Regions from separate parts of the Amycolatopsis sp. NPDC104819 genome, predicted to be linked through region 1. Evidence: predicted binding sites of a transcription regulator. Region 1 holds the regulator's gene; the other holds the start of a gene.

The links. The regulator HspR, encoded in region 1, represses chaperone genes until heat shock. The targets are predictions, from matches to a motif close to ANNTTGAGTNNNNNNNACTCAANNT.
Region 2: the regulator HspR is predicted to act here: its motif matches at 4,114-4,138, upstream of lon (endopeptidase La).

The regions. Positions count from the first base shown of each region.
Region 1 covers NZ_JBVJON010000001.1:381,453-388,533, reverse strand. The annotation lists gene ACZ63E_RS01880 (globin domain-containing protein) at 1-56, shown strand, start outside; gene ACZ63E_RS01875 (globin domain-containing protein) at 411-1,514, shown strand; gene ACZ63E_RS01870 (dienelactone hydrolase family protein) at 1,533-2,249, shown strand; gene ACZ63E_RS01865 (lytic polysaccharide monooxygenase) at 2,395-3,150, shown strand; gene ACZ63E_RS01860 (DUF305 domain-containing protein) at 3,147-3,686, shown strand; gene ACZ63E_RS01855 (heat shock protein transcriptional repressor HspR) at 3,942-4,367, opposite strand; gene dnaJ (molecular chaperone DnaJ) at 4,373-5,551, opposite strand; gene grpE (nucleotide exchange factor GrpE) at 5,588-6,295, opposite strand; gene dnaK (molecular chaperone DnaK) at 6,292-7,081, opposite strand, start outside.
Region 2 covers NZ_JBVJON010000003.1:612,722-619,802, reverse strand. The annotation lists gene ACZ63E_RS12205 (YajQ family cyclic di-GMP-binding protein) at 1-298, opposite strand, end outside; tRNA gene ACZ63E_RS12200 (tRNA-Tyr) at 427-509, shown strand; gene ACZ63E_RS12195 (class I SAM-dependent methyltransferase) at 802-1,623, shown strand; gene lon (endopeptidase La) at 1,697-4,099, opposite strand; gene ACZ63E_RS12185 (SAM-dependent methyltransferase) at 4,200-5,048, opposite strand; gene ACZ63E_RS12180 (SAM-dependent methyltransferase) at 5,045-5,899, opposite strand; gene ACZ63E_RS12175 (GNAT family N-acetyltransferase) at 5,971-6,909, opposite strand.

The DNA.
Region 1 (7,081 bases):
TCGTGGCGGGCAGCGCGCTGGACCAGATCCAGTACGACCCGTTCACCATCGACTAGTTCGGAAAATCGCGTCCGACACTCGTACCGGGAAAGAGTCGGCCGAACTCCGGGAATTGTTACCGCGTCCACGGAATCCGTTCGGGTGATCGTTTTTACGCTGCGCCAGGCGAGGTTTACCGCGCGTGGTGAAATTGCTCCGTTCGAGCGGGAACGCGCGGAATCACGCGCATCTGCACGGGAATGCGCCTACAGTCGGGAACCCTCGGGGGCGGCACAGCGACAGCGACGCCGCAGGCATACGTGGAAAATCCTTGGCACGACTGGAGATCACCGTTCCCGATGAGTGCTGAATCCGTAAAGGTCTTCGAACCGCCCGAAGCCGTTCCCGTTTCGGCCGTCGAAGGCCGCGAGCTGGCCCGGTTGATCCGCGAAAGCTTTGCGGCGGTCGAGCCGAAAGCCGACGAACTGGCGCAGTACTTCTACGGCGCGTTGTTCGTGGTCGCCCCCGATTGCCGCGATCTTTTCCCGGTCACCATGACGACGCAGCGGAGCAGGCTGCTGCGCGCGATCGTGTACGTGGTGCAGATGGTCGACCGGCCCGACGAGCTGGTCACCTTCCTCGGCCAGCTGGGCCGCGACCACCGCAAGTTCGCCGTGGTCGCCCGGCACTACGACGCCGTCGGGATCGCGCTGCTGGCCGCCCTCAAGCGGTTCCTCAAGGAGAAGTGGACCCCGGAGGTCGAGTCCGCGTGGACCACGGCGTACGGGATCATCGCCAAGACCATGCGCGAGGCCGCCCAGGCGGAGACCGGGCCGGCGGCGTGGGCGGCCACCGTCCTGGAGCACCGCAAGCTCAACCGCGACGTCGCACTGGTGCGCGTGCAGACCGAGGGCCTGCTCCCGTACCGCGCCGGCAGCTACGTGAGCGTCGAGGTGCCGCAGCGCCCCCGCATGTGGCGGTACCTCTCGCCGGCGGGCGCCCCGCGCGGCGACGGTCAGATGAGCTTCCACATCCGCACGGTGCCCGGCGGCTGGGTCAGCGGCAGCATCGTCAACCACACCAAACCGGGTGACGTCTGGCGCCTCGGCCCGGCGATGGGCAACCTCTTCGTCCGGCCGACGACCACCCGGCGGCGGCTCCTGATGATCGCCGGCGGCACCGGCGTCACCCCGTTCGTGTCGATCCTCGACGACCTGGCGCACTGGAAGCGGAACCCGCCGGTGCACCTCTTCTTCGGCGGCCGAAGACCGGAAGACCTCTACGCGCTGGACGACCTGCGGCGCATCTCCGCGGTGTCGAAGTGGCTGACCGTCACCCCGGTCACCGAGGAGGGCGCGGTGACCGGCGGTGACCGCGGCACGCTCGCGCACGCGGTGACCCAGCGCGGGAAGTGGAAGAACCACGACGTCCTCGTGTCGGGGTCACCGCCGATGATCCAGGCGACGATCGCGAAGCTGCTGACCGCCGGGATCGACCTCGAGCGCATCTCCTACGACCCGTTCACCTTGGACTGAACGCGCTATCGTCGCTATATGGAGACGACTATTCCGGTTTCGGACGGCACCATCCGCGGTTACCTGGCGGAGCCCGGTGGTGAGGGCCCGCACCCGGGCGTGGTGCTCATCCACGACGCGTTCGGGCTGAGCCAGGACACGAAGAACATCACCGACCGCTTCGCCGGCGAGGGGTACCTGGCGCTCAGCCCGGATCTGTACGCGCGGGGCGGCTTCCGCCGGTGCGTGCGCCGGGTGTTCTCGGACATGTTCGCGAACCAGGGCCGGACGTTCGACGACATCGAGGCGTCGCGCGCGCTCCTGGCCGCGCGCCCGGACTCTTCGGGCCGGATCGGCATCGCCGGGTTCTGCATGGGCGGCGGCTTCGCGCTCGTCGCGGCGTCGCGCGGCTTCGAGGCGTCGGCGCCGTACTACGGGCAGCTCCCGAAGAACCTCTCGGTGCTCGACGACGCCTGCCCGATCGTCGCCAGCTTCGGCAAGAAGGACTTCTCGCTGCGCGGCGCCGCGGCCAAGCTGGAGACCGCGCTGACCGAGCGGGAGATCCCGCACGACGTCAAGGAGTACGACGGCGCCAGCCACGGGTTCGCCAACAAGCTCGAGGTCAAGCCGCCGCTGAACCTGCTGCTCAAGGTCGTCGGATTCACCTACCACCACGAGGCAGCCGAGGACGCATGGCGCCGAGTGACGTCTTTCTTCGGCGAACACCTGCAGCAACCGGCCCGACCTTCGCACTGAGCCGAGCGGGCTACCGAAGTCGCCGGATGGCGGTAGTTGATTGACCGTTGTGCCCGAATCATCTTATGGTCTAGACCACGTCTTCCCCGGACGTGCTCGTTCGTCCTCCCTCCGGAACACCGCCGTTCCCCCACGAGGAGCCGAAATGACCCTGAAGCGAAAGCTCTTCGCGGCCGCCGCCGGTGCGATCCTCGCGCCGGTGCTGGTCGTCGTCCTCCCCGCCACCTCCGCGAGTGCCCACGGGTACGTCTCCGACCCGCCCAGCCGCCAGGCCAACTGCGCGGCCGGGAAGGTGCCGAACTGCGGGCAGATCGTCTACGAACCGCAGAGCGTCGAAGGTCCCAAGGGCCTGCGCAGCTGCAACGCCGGCCTGGCGCAGTTCGCCGAGCTGGCCGACGAGTCGAAGCCGTGGCCGGCCAAGTCGGTCGGTTCTTCGGTGACGTTCAACTGGGTGTTCACCGCCCGGCACGCCACGAAGAGCTACGAGTACTACGTCGGCAACACGCTCGTCGCGTCGTTCAACGGCAACGGCCAGCAGCCGCCCGCGACTGTGCAGCACACCGTGAACCTGTCCGGGTATTCCGGCCGGGTGAAGGTGCTGGCGATCTGGAACATCTCCGACACGGCCAACGCCTTCTACAGCTGCATCGACCTGCAGGTCGGTGGCGGCGGCACCCCGCCGCCCACCACCACGCCGCCCCCGACCACGACCCCGCCGCCCACCACGACCCCGCCCCCGACGACGACCCCGCCGTCGAGCGGAACGTGGAAGGCCGGCACGGCGTACAAGGCCGGTGACGTCGTGACGTACAACGGCGTGAGCTACCGCTGCCTCCAGCCGCACACGGCGATCGCGGGCTGGGAGCCGCCGAGCACCCCGGCCCTCTGGCAGCGTCAGTGAGGCTGGTCCTGGTCGTCGTCGCGCTGCTGCTGGCCGGTTGCGGCAGCGGCGCGACGTGGACCCCGGCGAAGTTCAACGACGCCGACGTGATGTTCCTGCAGATGCTGATCACCCAGAACCAGCAGGGCATCGACATCGTCCGGCTGGCGAAGCAGCGCCCGCTCCCGGCGCCGGTGAAGGAGCTGTCGGCGGCGATCGAGGTGACGCAGCAGACCGAAGTCGACAACATGAAGAGCTGGCTGCGCACCTGGAACCGGCCCGAAAGCATGGACATGAACCCGCACGTCCACGCCGGCCACGGCGGCATGAAGATGACCGCGCCCGACCTCGTCGGCACGTTGAAGTCCACGAACGACACGGACTTCACGCGTAAGTACCTGGACGTGCTGACCGGCCAGCAGCAGGGCGCGGTCGAGCTGGCCCAGACCGAGAACGGCACCGCCGGCGGGATCAACGCCGACGCCCGGGACCTGGCCCGCCGCGTCATCGAGTCGCGGACCGCCGAGGTCCAGCAACTGCTGAATTTCAAGGCCTGAAACGCGAAAACCCTCCCCGGAGACCCGGGGAGGGTTCCGGCGAAGTCGGATTCGCCGGTCAGCTCGCAGCGCGGACGGCCAGGTACACCACACCGGACGTTGCGGTAGCGGCCCGGGAAGGTCGTGAATGACTCATTCATGACCTCTGACGAGGTGAATGAGTCATTCACGACATCGCAGCGGCCCGCCGGTCACGTCGCCCCGACTTTGCCGGGCCCCTGGGAGACCCGGGGAGGGCTTTGCGTGCTCAGGACGTCAGCGGCGCTTCGGCCGCCAGACCACCATCGCGGTCTGCGGGTTCAGCGGAACCAGGTCCCGGCGGTAGGACGCGTGCGCCGCCGCCGCGGCCTGTTCCCCAGCCGCGTACGCCGCCGCCAGTTCTTCGGTCAGCTCCTGCAGGCGGGCCCGCAGCGCGTCGACCTGGTTCTCCAGCTCGATGATGCGCTTGATGCCGGCCAGGTTGACGCCGTCTTCCTGCGACAGGCGCTGGACTTCGCGCAGCAGCGCGATGTCCCGCATCGAGTAGCGCCGCCCGCCACCGGACGTGCGGCCCGGTGACACCAGGCCCTGCCGGTCGTAGGTGCGCAACGTCTGCGCGTGCATCCCCGCCAGCTGGGCCGCCACCGAGATGACGAACACCGGGGTCTCTTCGTCCCCCTCCTGGGGAATCCCGCCGAACATCCCACTCACCTGCCTTCGAGCAGCTCAGTGATCTCGGGCCGGGGGTCGTGCCCGGCCATCGCCTCGGCGTACGCCTGCAGAGCTTCGCGCGCCTTGTCGTCCAGTTTGGCGGGAATCGCCGCGGTGAGGGTGACGAGCAGGTCACCCTGCGCGCCGTCACGCTTGGCGATGCCCTTGCCGCGCACGCGCAGCACCCGCCCGCTCGCGGTGCCCGGCGGCACCTTGAGCGAGACCTTGCCTTCGAGGGTCGGCACCGTGATCGTGGTGCCGAGCGTGAGCTCGGTGAAGTCCACCGGCACGGAGATCGTCAGGTCGAGCCCCTTGCGCCCGAACAGCGCGTGCGGAGCCACGTGCACCCGGACGTAGAGGTCGCCCGCCTGCGCGCCACCCCGGCCCGGCTCGCCCTGGCCGGCCAGCCGGATCCGCTGGTCGTCGTCGACGCCCGACGGGATCCGGACGGTCAGCGTGCGGGTCCGCGTGCTGACACCTTCGCCGCCGCACTCGGGGCACGGGTCGTCGATGATCTGCCCGCGGCCACGGCAGTCGCGGCACGGCTCCGAGAACGCGAACGCGCCCTGGCTGCGGCTGACCAGCCCCGACCCGGAACAGGTCGGACAGGTCCGCGGCGAGGTGCCCGGCTTCGCGCCGTTGCCGCCGCACGTCGAACAGGTCGCCGGGCTCGACAGCCGCAGCGGCAGGGTCGCGCCCTTGACCGCCTCGGTGAAGTCGATCCGGACGTCCGTTTCGACGTCGGCCCCGCGCTGGGGCCGGTTCGCCGTCGCGCCCGCCGTCGTCCGGCCGCGGCCGAACAGCCCGCCGAGGATGTCGCCGAGCCCGCCGAAACCGCCCTGCTGGCCGGCGCCGGCCTGGCCGAAGATGTCCCCGACATCGAAGCTGCCGGTGCCGCCGCCACCGGGGAAGTTGAACCCGCCCCCGCCCCCGCCGCCGCCGAACAGCCGCCGCGCCTCGTCGTACTCCTTGCGCTTGGCCGTGTCGGACAGCACGCCGTACGCCTCGGAGACGGCCTTGAACTTCTGCTCCGCCTCCGCGTTGCCGGCGTTCGCGTCCGGGTGGTTCTCCTTGGCCAGCTTCCGGTAGGCCTTCTTGATCTCGTCGGCTGTGGCGTCGGAGGAGACGCCCAGTTCACGGTAGAAGTCCTTGCCGATCCATTCCCGCGCACTCATCGGGCGTCTCCTCCTCCCACTGGAACCGGATACTGCTTACTGCTGCTGGTCATCGAGGCGCCCGTCGAGTGGCAGCTCGCCACCGACGGACGGGTCCACCGGGGCCGCGCCGGGCTCGTGGTCGGTCACGCCGACCAGCGCCGCCCGCAGCACGCGGTCCCCGAAGCGGTACCCGCGGCGCATGACCACGGTGACCGTCGGGCCCGCCACGTCCGGCGAGGTGTTGTGCTGCACGGCTTCGTGCACGCTCGGGTCGAAGGCCTCGCCCTCGGCGCCGAACGACTCGAGCCCCGCGCGCTGCAGCCCGCTGATCAGCTTGTCGCCGACGGCCTTGAACGCCCCGGTGAGGTCACCGTGCTGCTCGGCCCGCTCGAGGTCGTCGAGCAGCGGCAGCAGGTCGTTCACCACCGTCGCCTTCGCGCCGAGGACGACCGCCTCGCGGTCACGCTCGACGCGCTTGCGGTAGTTGGCGTACTCGGCCTGCAGGCGCTGGAGGTCGGCGGTGCGCTCGGCCAGCTCCTTCTCCACGCCGGAGACCACCGCGACCGAGTCGTCCACAATGGACTCGCCCAGCGAGGGGCCCGCGTGCTCCACGGGCTCCTCGTCGGGGTCCGGCGCGGCGTGGGCCGGACCGGGCGGGCGGACCTGCCCGGTCTGGGGGTCCACCCGGCGCCGGTCCCGCACGACCACCGGCTCCTCGGGGCCGCGGCCCTGGTTCTCGGATTCGTCGTAGCTGTGGGTCACTTCTTTTCGTCCTCTTCGACGATCTCGGCGTCCACCACGTCATCGGCCTTGGCACCCGTCGCGCCGGCCGCACCGGCGTCGCCACCGGCCGCGCCCGAAGCACCGGCCGCACCCGCGGCGGCGTCGGCGTTCGCGTTGGCGTACAGGGCGGTGCCCAGCTCCTGCGAAGCGGTGTTCAGCTTCTCGATCGACTCGCGGATCTTCGCCGAGTCGGTGCCCTTGAGCGCCTCGTTCGACTCGTCGATCGCGGACTTGACCTTGCCCTTGAGGTCCTCGGGCAGCTTGTCGTCGTTGTCCTTGAGGAACTTCTCGGTCTGGTAGACCAGCGTCTCGGCCTGGTTGCGCGTCTCGGCCTCTTCGCGGCGGGTCTTGTCTTCCTCGGCGTGCGCCTCGGCGTCCTTGACCATCCGCTCGATGTCGTCCTTCGGCAGCGCGGAGCCACCGGTGATCGTCATCGACTGCTCCTTGTTCGTGCCGAGGTCCTTGGCCAGGACGTGCACGATGCCGTTCGCGTCGATGTCGAAGGTGACCTCGATCTGCGGCACGCCACGCGGGGCGGGCGGGAGACCGGTCAGCTCGAACATGCCGAGCTTCTTGTTGTGCGCCGCGATCTCACGCTCACCCTGGAACACCTGGATCTGCACCGACGGCTGGTTGTCGTCCGCGGTGGAGAAGATCTCCGAGCGCTTGGTCGGGATCGTGGTGTTGCGCTCGATGAGCTTGGTGAACACGCCACCCTTGGTCTCGATGCCCAGCGACAGCGGCGTGACGTCCAGCAGCAGGACG
Region 2 (7,081 bases), on a different contig from region 1:
GCAGGATCTTGCCGCCGATCTTGTAGATCTTGCCCGAGAGGGCCGGCTCGTCCGCTTCGAACGCCTTCAGGGAGATGCTGCGCTTGATCAGCTTCTCCTTGAAGACCTCGACCGCGGCCAGGGCGCGCTCCTCGGTCTCGGACTCGATCGCGATCGCCTCCTCGCCCGACCAGTTGATCGTCGTGCCCGTGCCGCGGAAGTCGAACCGCGTGCCCAGCTCCTTGCTCGCCTGGTTCAGCGCGTTGTCCACCTCCTGGCGGTCGACCTTGCTCACGACGTCGAAAGAGGGATCCGCCACGTGTCCTCACACCTCGTACTCGCTTGTCAGGGGCACCCAGCCTAGCCCCCACCACGGGACGGGCATCCCGGTTGACCCCCGCCGAGAGGCGTTGGGTAAGCTTCTCTCCGGCCGGTACGACCGGCCTGGGCGGGTTACCCGAGTGGCCAAAGGGGACTGGCTGTAAACCAGTTGGCTTACGCCTACGGGGGTTCGAATCCCTCACCCGCCACCCACAGTGGGCACGGCCCCGCGACCGTTACTCCGGTCGCGGGGCCGTTTCCTTGTATACCGGACACGAATGTTTGCCGGTGGTTTCCCCGCTGTACAACCAGATGTTCGAATTGTCCAATAAATGCCTCGTGTCGATTAAAGCCGCGATTCGGCGGCAATTCTGCGGCGAAACGGTGGAAGATTCATTCGTAGGTACGGCCCTAATTTCGAAATCGAGCGGGAATCCGTAACAGCCTTCTCGGCCCGCTCGACCCAGCTGGGTGGCAGAGGTCCGATCGATGGAGGCGAACATGCCCGTTCCCGGCACGCTCGAACGTCCGATGCGTGAACAGCTCGTGCAGGTCCAGTACGCCGACGCCCAGCTCGTCGCCGACTACGCCGACTCCTACTCCGGATGGGGGCCCACCGCCCGATATCACCACTCCCGCATGCACGCCGTCGACCAGGTGCTGCGGCGGTGCGCCGACGGGAAGCTCCTCGACGTCGGCTGCGGGCCGGGGATGATGGTGCGGCACCTGGTCGACGACCGGCCCGGGGACTTCGCCGTCACCGGGTGCGACCGGTCCGCCGCGATGGTCGACGCCGGACGACGGCGCGTGCGGGAAGCGGCCGGTTTTGCCGTCGGGGACATCGAAGAAATGCCGTTCCCCGACGGCGTTTTCGACATCGCGCTCGCGATGGGCGTGCTCGAGTACGTCGACATCGGCACGGCGTTGACGGAAATCGCGCGGGTGGTGCGGCCCGGTGGGCTCGTGGTCGTCACGATGCTCAACCCGCGCAGCCCCTACCGGCTGTTCGAATGGGGCCTGTACTGGCCGGCGCGCCGCGTTCTCGGCGGCCTCGAGCACGCGCTGAGAGTCCCGCAAAAACACGGCGCGCGCCGCACCGGAATCCAGGCGCTGCCGACCCGGCGGCTGCACCACGAACTGTGGCAGGCCGGCCTGCAACCGGAGGACACGCTGTTCTACGACGTCACCGCGCTGGTGCCGCCGCTCGACCGGGTCGTCCGGCGCTGGGACCGCCGGTGGCGCGCGCGGCCGGAGTCCACCGTGGCCCGCGGCGCCGCGGGCCGCCTCGGCACCGGGTACCTCGTCGCCGCGCGGCGGCTCTGACCCCGGAACGGAAGAACGGCCGGTTTCCCTGGGGGTGGGGAAACCGGCCGTCCGGGGGCGGCGGCGCTCGGGGTTACGCCGCCTGGGAAACCGGCGTCGAAGCCGGGGTCAGGGCGAGGTCGAGGACCTCGCGGACGTTGGCCACCGCGTGCACGTCCAGCTGGGACAGCACCTCGGCCGGGACGTCGTCGAGGTCCGGCTCGTTGCGCTGCGGGATGATCACCGTCTTCATCCCGGCCCGGTGGGCCGCCAGCAGCTTCTGCTTGACACCGCCGATCGGCAGGACGCGTCCGGTCAGGGACACCTCACCGGTCATCGCGACGTCCGCCCGGACCACACGGCCCGAGAGCAGCGACGCCAGCGCCGTCGTCATCGTGACGCCCGCCGACGGCCCGTCCTTCGGGACCGCGCCCGCCGGGACGTGCACGTGGATGCCCCGCTCGCGCAGGTCGCCCACCGGCAGCTCCAGCTCCGCGCCGTGCGAGCGCAGGTAGGACAGCGCGATCTGGACGGACTCCTTCATGACGTCACCGAGCTGGCCGGTCAGCTGCAGCCCGGACGCGCCGGACTCCTTGTCCGCCAGCGACGCCTCGATGTAGAGGACGTCACCGCCGGCGCCGGTCACCGCCAGGCCCGTGGCCACACCCGGGGTCGCGGTCCGCTGGGTCGACGCGGGCAGCGACGACTCCGGCAGGTGCCGCGGGCGGCCCAGGTAGGTCTCCAGGTCCGGGGAATCCACCGTGAGCGGCAGGGCCACCTCGTCCAGCGCCACCTTGGTCGCGATCTTCCGCAGCACCTTCGCGATCGTGCGGTTCGCGTCGCGCACGCCCGCCTCACGGGTGTACTCGGCGGCGATCCGGCTGAACGCGGCGTCCGTCAACGAGACGTCGGCTGTGCCCAGGCCGGCGCGCTCCAGCTCCCGGGGGAGCAGGTGGTCGCGGGCGATGGTGACCTTCTCGTGCTCGGTGTAGCCGTCCAGCGTGACGAGCTCCATGCGGTCCAGCAGCGGGCCGGGGATGGTCTCGAGCGCGTTGGCCGTCGCCAGGAACACGACGTCGGACAGGTCCAGCTCGACCTCGAGGTAGTGGTCGCGGAACGTGTGGTTCTGCTCCGGGTCCAGCACTTCGAGCAGCGCCGCCGTCGGGTCGCCGCGGTAGTCGGCGCCGACCTTGTCGATCTCGTCGAGCAGCACGACCGGGTTCATCGAGCCGGCTTCCTTGATGGCGCGGACGATCCGGCCGGGCAGCGCGCCGACGTAGGTGCGGCGGTGGCCGCGGATCTCCGCCTCGTCGCGGATGCCACCCAGGGCGACGCGGACGAACTTGCGGCCCATGGCCTTCGCGACGGACTCACCCAGCGACGTCTTGCCGACCCCGGGAGGGCCCGCGAGGGCGAGCACCGCGCCGGAACGCCGGCCACCGACCGGGCCGAGACCCGATTCGGCACGGCGCTTGCGCACGGCCAAGTACTCGATGATGCGTTCCTTGACGTCGTCGAGGCCGGCGTGGTCGGCGTCGAGCACCGCCCGCGCCGCGGCGATGTCGTAGACGTCCTCGGTGCGCTCGTTCCAGGGCAGCTCCAGGACGGTGTCCAGCCAGGTGCGGATCCAGCCGCCCTCGGGGGACTGCTCGGACGTCCGGTCCAGCTTGTCCACCTCGGCCAGCGCGGCCTTCTTCACGGCGTCGGGCAGCTCGGCGCCTTCGACGCGGGCGCGGTAGTCCGTGTCGTCGGTGGAGCCGTCGAGCTCGCCCAGCTCCTTGCGGATCGCCTCGAGCTGGCGGCGCAGCAGGAACTCCTTCTGCTGCTTCTCCATGCCCTCGGAGACGTCCTTGCGGATCGTCTCGGTGACTTCCAGCTCGGCCAGGTGTTCCTTGCTCCACTCGAGCGCCTTCTCCAGGCGCGCGGTGACGTCCAGCGTGGTGAGCAGCTCGACCTTCTGGTCGGTGTCGAGGTACGGCGCGTTGCCGGACAGGTCGGCGACCGCGGACGGGTCCTCGACCTGCTGGACGGCGTCCATCAGCTGCCAGCCGCCGCGCTGCTGCAGGATCGAGATGACGACGGCCTTGTACTCGGCCGCGAGCGGCGCGGTCCGGTCGTCGGTGGTTTCGGGGGCGTCCTCGGCGTGCACCCAGCGGGCGGCGCCGGGTCCGTCGGCGATCCGGCCGACGAGCGCGCGGCTCGTGCCGCGCAGCAGGACGGCGGCCTTGCCACCGGGCACACGCCCGATGCGCTCGACGGTCGCGACGGTGCCGTACTCGGCGTACTCACCGTGGACGCGCGGCACGATCAGAACCTCGGCCTTGGTGGCCGCGGCCGACCGGATGCCGGGGAACGACGCCTGGCTCGGCGTCTTGGCCTGGGCGGACTCCACCGCGGCCCGCGTCTCGGTGTCGGTGAGGTCGAGCGGGACGACCATGCCCGGCAGCACGACGTCGTCATCGAGCGGGAGCACGGGCAGGAGGCGGGTGTCGGTCATGTGCACTCCTCGGGTAGTTGAGTCTGCCTAGCTCAACTCTCCGATGGGTGTGTTTGTTTCCGATGGTGCGTTCGCCCACAGCGATCAGGGAAAGCGCAGTTCAGCGGGCCGGGCGGCGTGCGACGGCGCACCACGCGAACGGCCGGGTTTCGAAATCCAGGACCGTCGGACGCTCGTCGGGGCGCCAGTCCGGCAACGAGGTCATCCCCGGCGGCAGCAGCGGCCAGCCGCCGAACCAGGGCAGCAGTTCGTCGGCCGAACGCAGCCACGCCGGGTTCGACGTGTCGCGGTAGGCGTCGATGAACCGGTGCACCTCGGCCGCGCGGTCCGGCGGCGCGTCGTCGCGGCAGGTGCCGTGCGTCAGCGCCAGCCAGCTGCCCGGTGCGAGCTTTGAGCGGTACTCCGCCATCAGCCCCGCCGGGTCGTCGGACGGGCCGACGAAGTGCATCACCGTGATCATCAGCAGGCACACCGGCCGTGACCAGTCGATCAATGACGACGTTGCCGGGTCGGCGAAGATCTCCTTCGGCCGCCGGATGTCCCGCTCGACGAGCCCGGCCCAGTCCGACGCGCCCTCGCGCTCCAGGATCAGCCGCGAATGCGCGGCCGCCACCGGTTCGTAGTCGACGTAGACGACCGAAGCCCGCTCGCCGGACGGCAGCAGGTCGCGGACGATCTCGTGCACGTTCCCCGCCGTCGGCACCCCGGAGCCGAGGTCGACGAACTGGCGGACCCCGGCGTCCATCGCGGCCGCGACGACGCGGTTCATGAACGCCCGGTTCTGCCGGGAGATCGGCCGGATCAGCGGCCACACCTTCTCGACGCGGCGGCCGAACTCGCGGTCCACCGCCCAGTGGTGGTTCCCGCCCAGGTACCAGTCGTAGACCCGGGCCGCGGACGGCTTGTCGGTGTCCACCCCGGCCGGGGCGATCGGCGCGGTTTCGCTCATCCGCCGGGCTTCTCCGCGATGCCGCACCAGGCGTACGGCCGCGCTTCCGCCTCGAGCGCGTTCAGCTTCCGGTCGGGCCGCCAGTCCGGCAGGTGCACGATGCCCGGCTCGAGCAGCGGCCAGTCGCCGAACAGCGGCTCGATCTCCTCGCGGTCGCGCAGCCAGACCGGGTTGCTCGTCTTCCGGTACTGCTCGACGAACCAGCGCAGGCCCGCCAGGTACTCGCCGCTCCCGTCACCCTCGCTCATCTGCGAAAGCGCCAGCCAGCTGCCCGGCGCGAGCGCGTTCCGGTAGTCCGCCAGCAGGCCGTGCGGGTCGTCGTCCGGCCCGACGAAGTGCAGCACCGCCGCCATGATCAGGCAGACCGGCTTGGAGAAGTCGATCAGCCGCTTCGTCTCCGCGGCACGCAGCACGGCCTTCGCGTCCCGCATGTCCGCCTGGACGATGCCGGCCCAGTCGGTCGCCACCTCCTCTTCGAGGATCAGCGTCGCGTGCGCGACGGCGACCGGCTCGTAGTCGACGTAGACGACCGTCGCGTCGTGCTCGTCGGGCAGTTCCGCCTCGACGACCTCGTGCACGTTGCCGGCCGTCGGGACGCCGGAGCCGAGGTCGACGAACTGCCGGATCCCGGCCCGCAGCGCCGCCCGCACCGCGCGGTTCATGAACTCGCGGTTCTGCTTCGACCCGGGGCGCACGAGCGGCCACTGCTGCTCCACGCGCCGGCCGAACTCGCGGTCCACGGCCCAGTTCTGGGTACCGCCGAGGTACCAGTCGTAGATCCGGGCCGCCGACGGCTTCTCCGTGTCGACGCCTTCGGGCGCTCTGGGCGCGGAATCCCGCTGATCGGTCACTTCGGCTCCCACTCCCTCATCCTGGTGGCCAGCCTACAAAGAGCGGGTGTCCGCGGGGATCCGCCAGTCGTTCACCGAACGGCTGGTCGACGCTGCCAGTACGTCCAGAGCGGGCGGTAGCCCTGCGCGTACCAGAACGGCGTCGAAAGCGGGTTCGCCGCCGCGTGGTGCAGGAGGACGACGTCGGCGCCCTCCTCGTCCAGCACCTGGTGGGCGTGGGCGGCCAGCGCGGTGCCGACGCCGGAGGACCGCGCGGCCTCCGCGACGGCGAGCGAGGAGAGGTAACCGACGCGGGTCGCGGCCACGCGGTCGCTGATCCAGCCGGTCTCGCCGGGGTGCTGGACGTTCACCATGCCGAGCGGGCGGCCGTACAGCTCCGCGATCCACACCGCGGGCTCCGGCCGGTTCAGCTGCTCGGCGAGGTCCTTGGCCAGGATGTCCTCGACGCCCTCACGCCAGTTCACCGTGCCGTACTGGGCGTCGTAGGAGTGCAGCTCCATGCCGAGCGCGACGGCGGTTTCGAGGTCGTCCGGCCCGGCCCGGCGGATCTTGACGCCGGGGGTGCCGCGCTCGCCCGCCGGGACCAGCCGCTCGGCCGGGCGGACGGCGATCACGCGCAGCGGCGCGAAGCCGTGGTGCAGCATCTCGCGCGCGCCGGCGGCGTCGCGGCTGGCGCGCGGCACGACCGCCGCGGTCTCGGTGTCACCGTGCTCGGCGACCGCGCGCAGATGTTCATCCCATCGGGTGAGCAGGGCGTCGAGGACGGCCGCCGGCTGGGAGCCGGCCAGCTGGAGGTCGAGCCGGTGTTCGGTCAGCGCGCGCCAGGGGGCGTTGGGCGCGCCCTGGTCGACCTGGATGCGCGAGGCGAGGCCGGACGCGGCCGAATCACCGGTGGCGACTTCCAGCACCACGGCGTTTTCGGCCGCCTCGAAGGGAGAAGAACCGGGGAGCAGGGGATCCACCGCCGCGAGCCGGGCCGCGTGTTCGGTGGCAATCACGTCGCTGTGCATGGGCACATTCAATCGCTACCCGGGCTGTCGTGCGCACAGAAGTCCGTCAAGGTAGGACACCCCCGTCTTGCGGCGGGGTTCCGGCGAAGTCGGATTCGCCGGTCGGCTCGTAGCGCGGACGGCCAGGTACATCACGCCGGAGGTCGCGGTAGCGGCCCGGGAAGGGTCATGA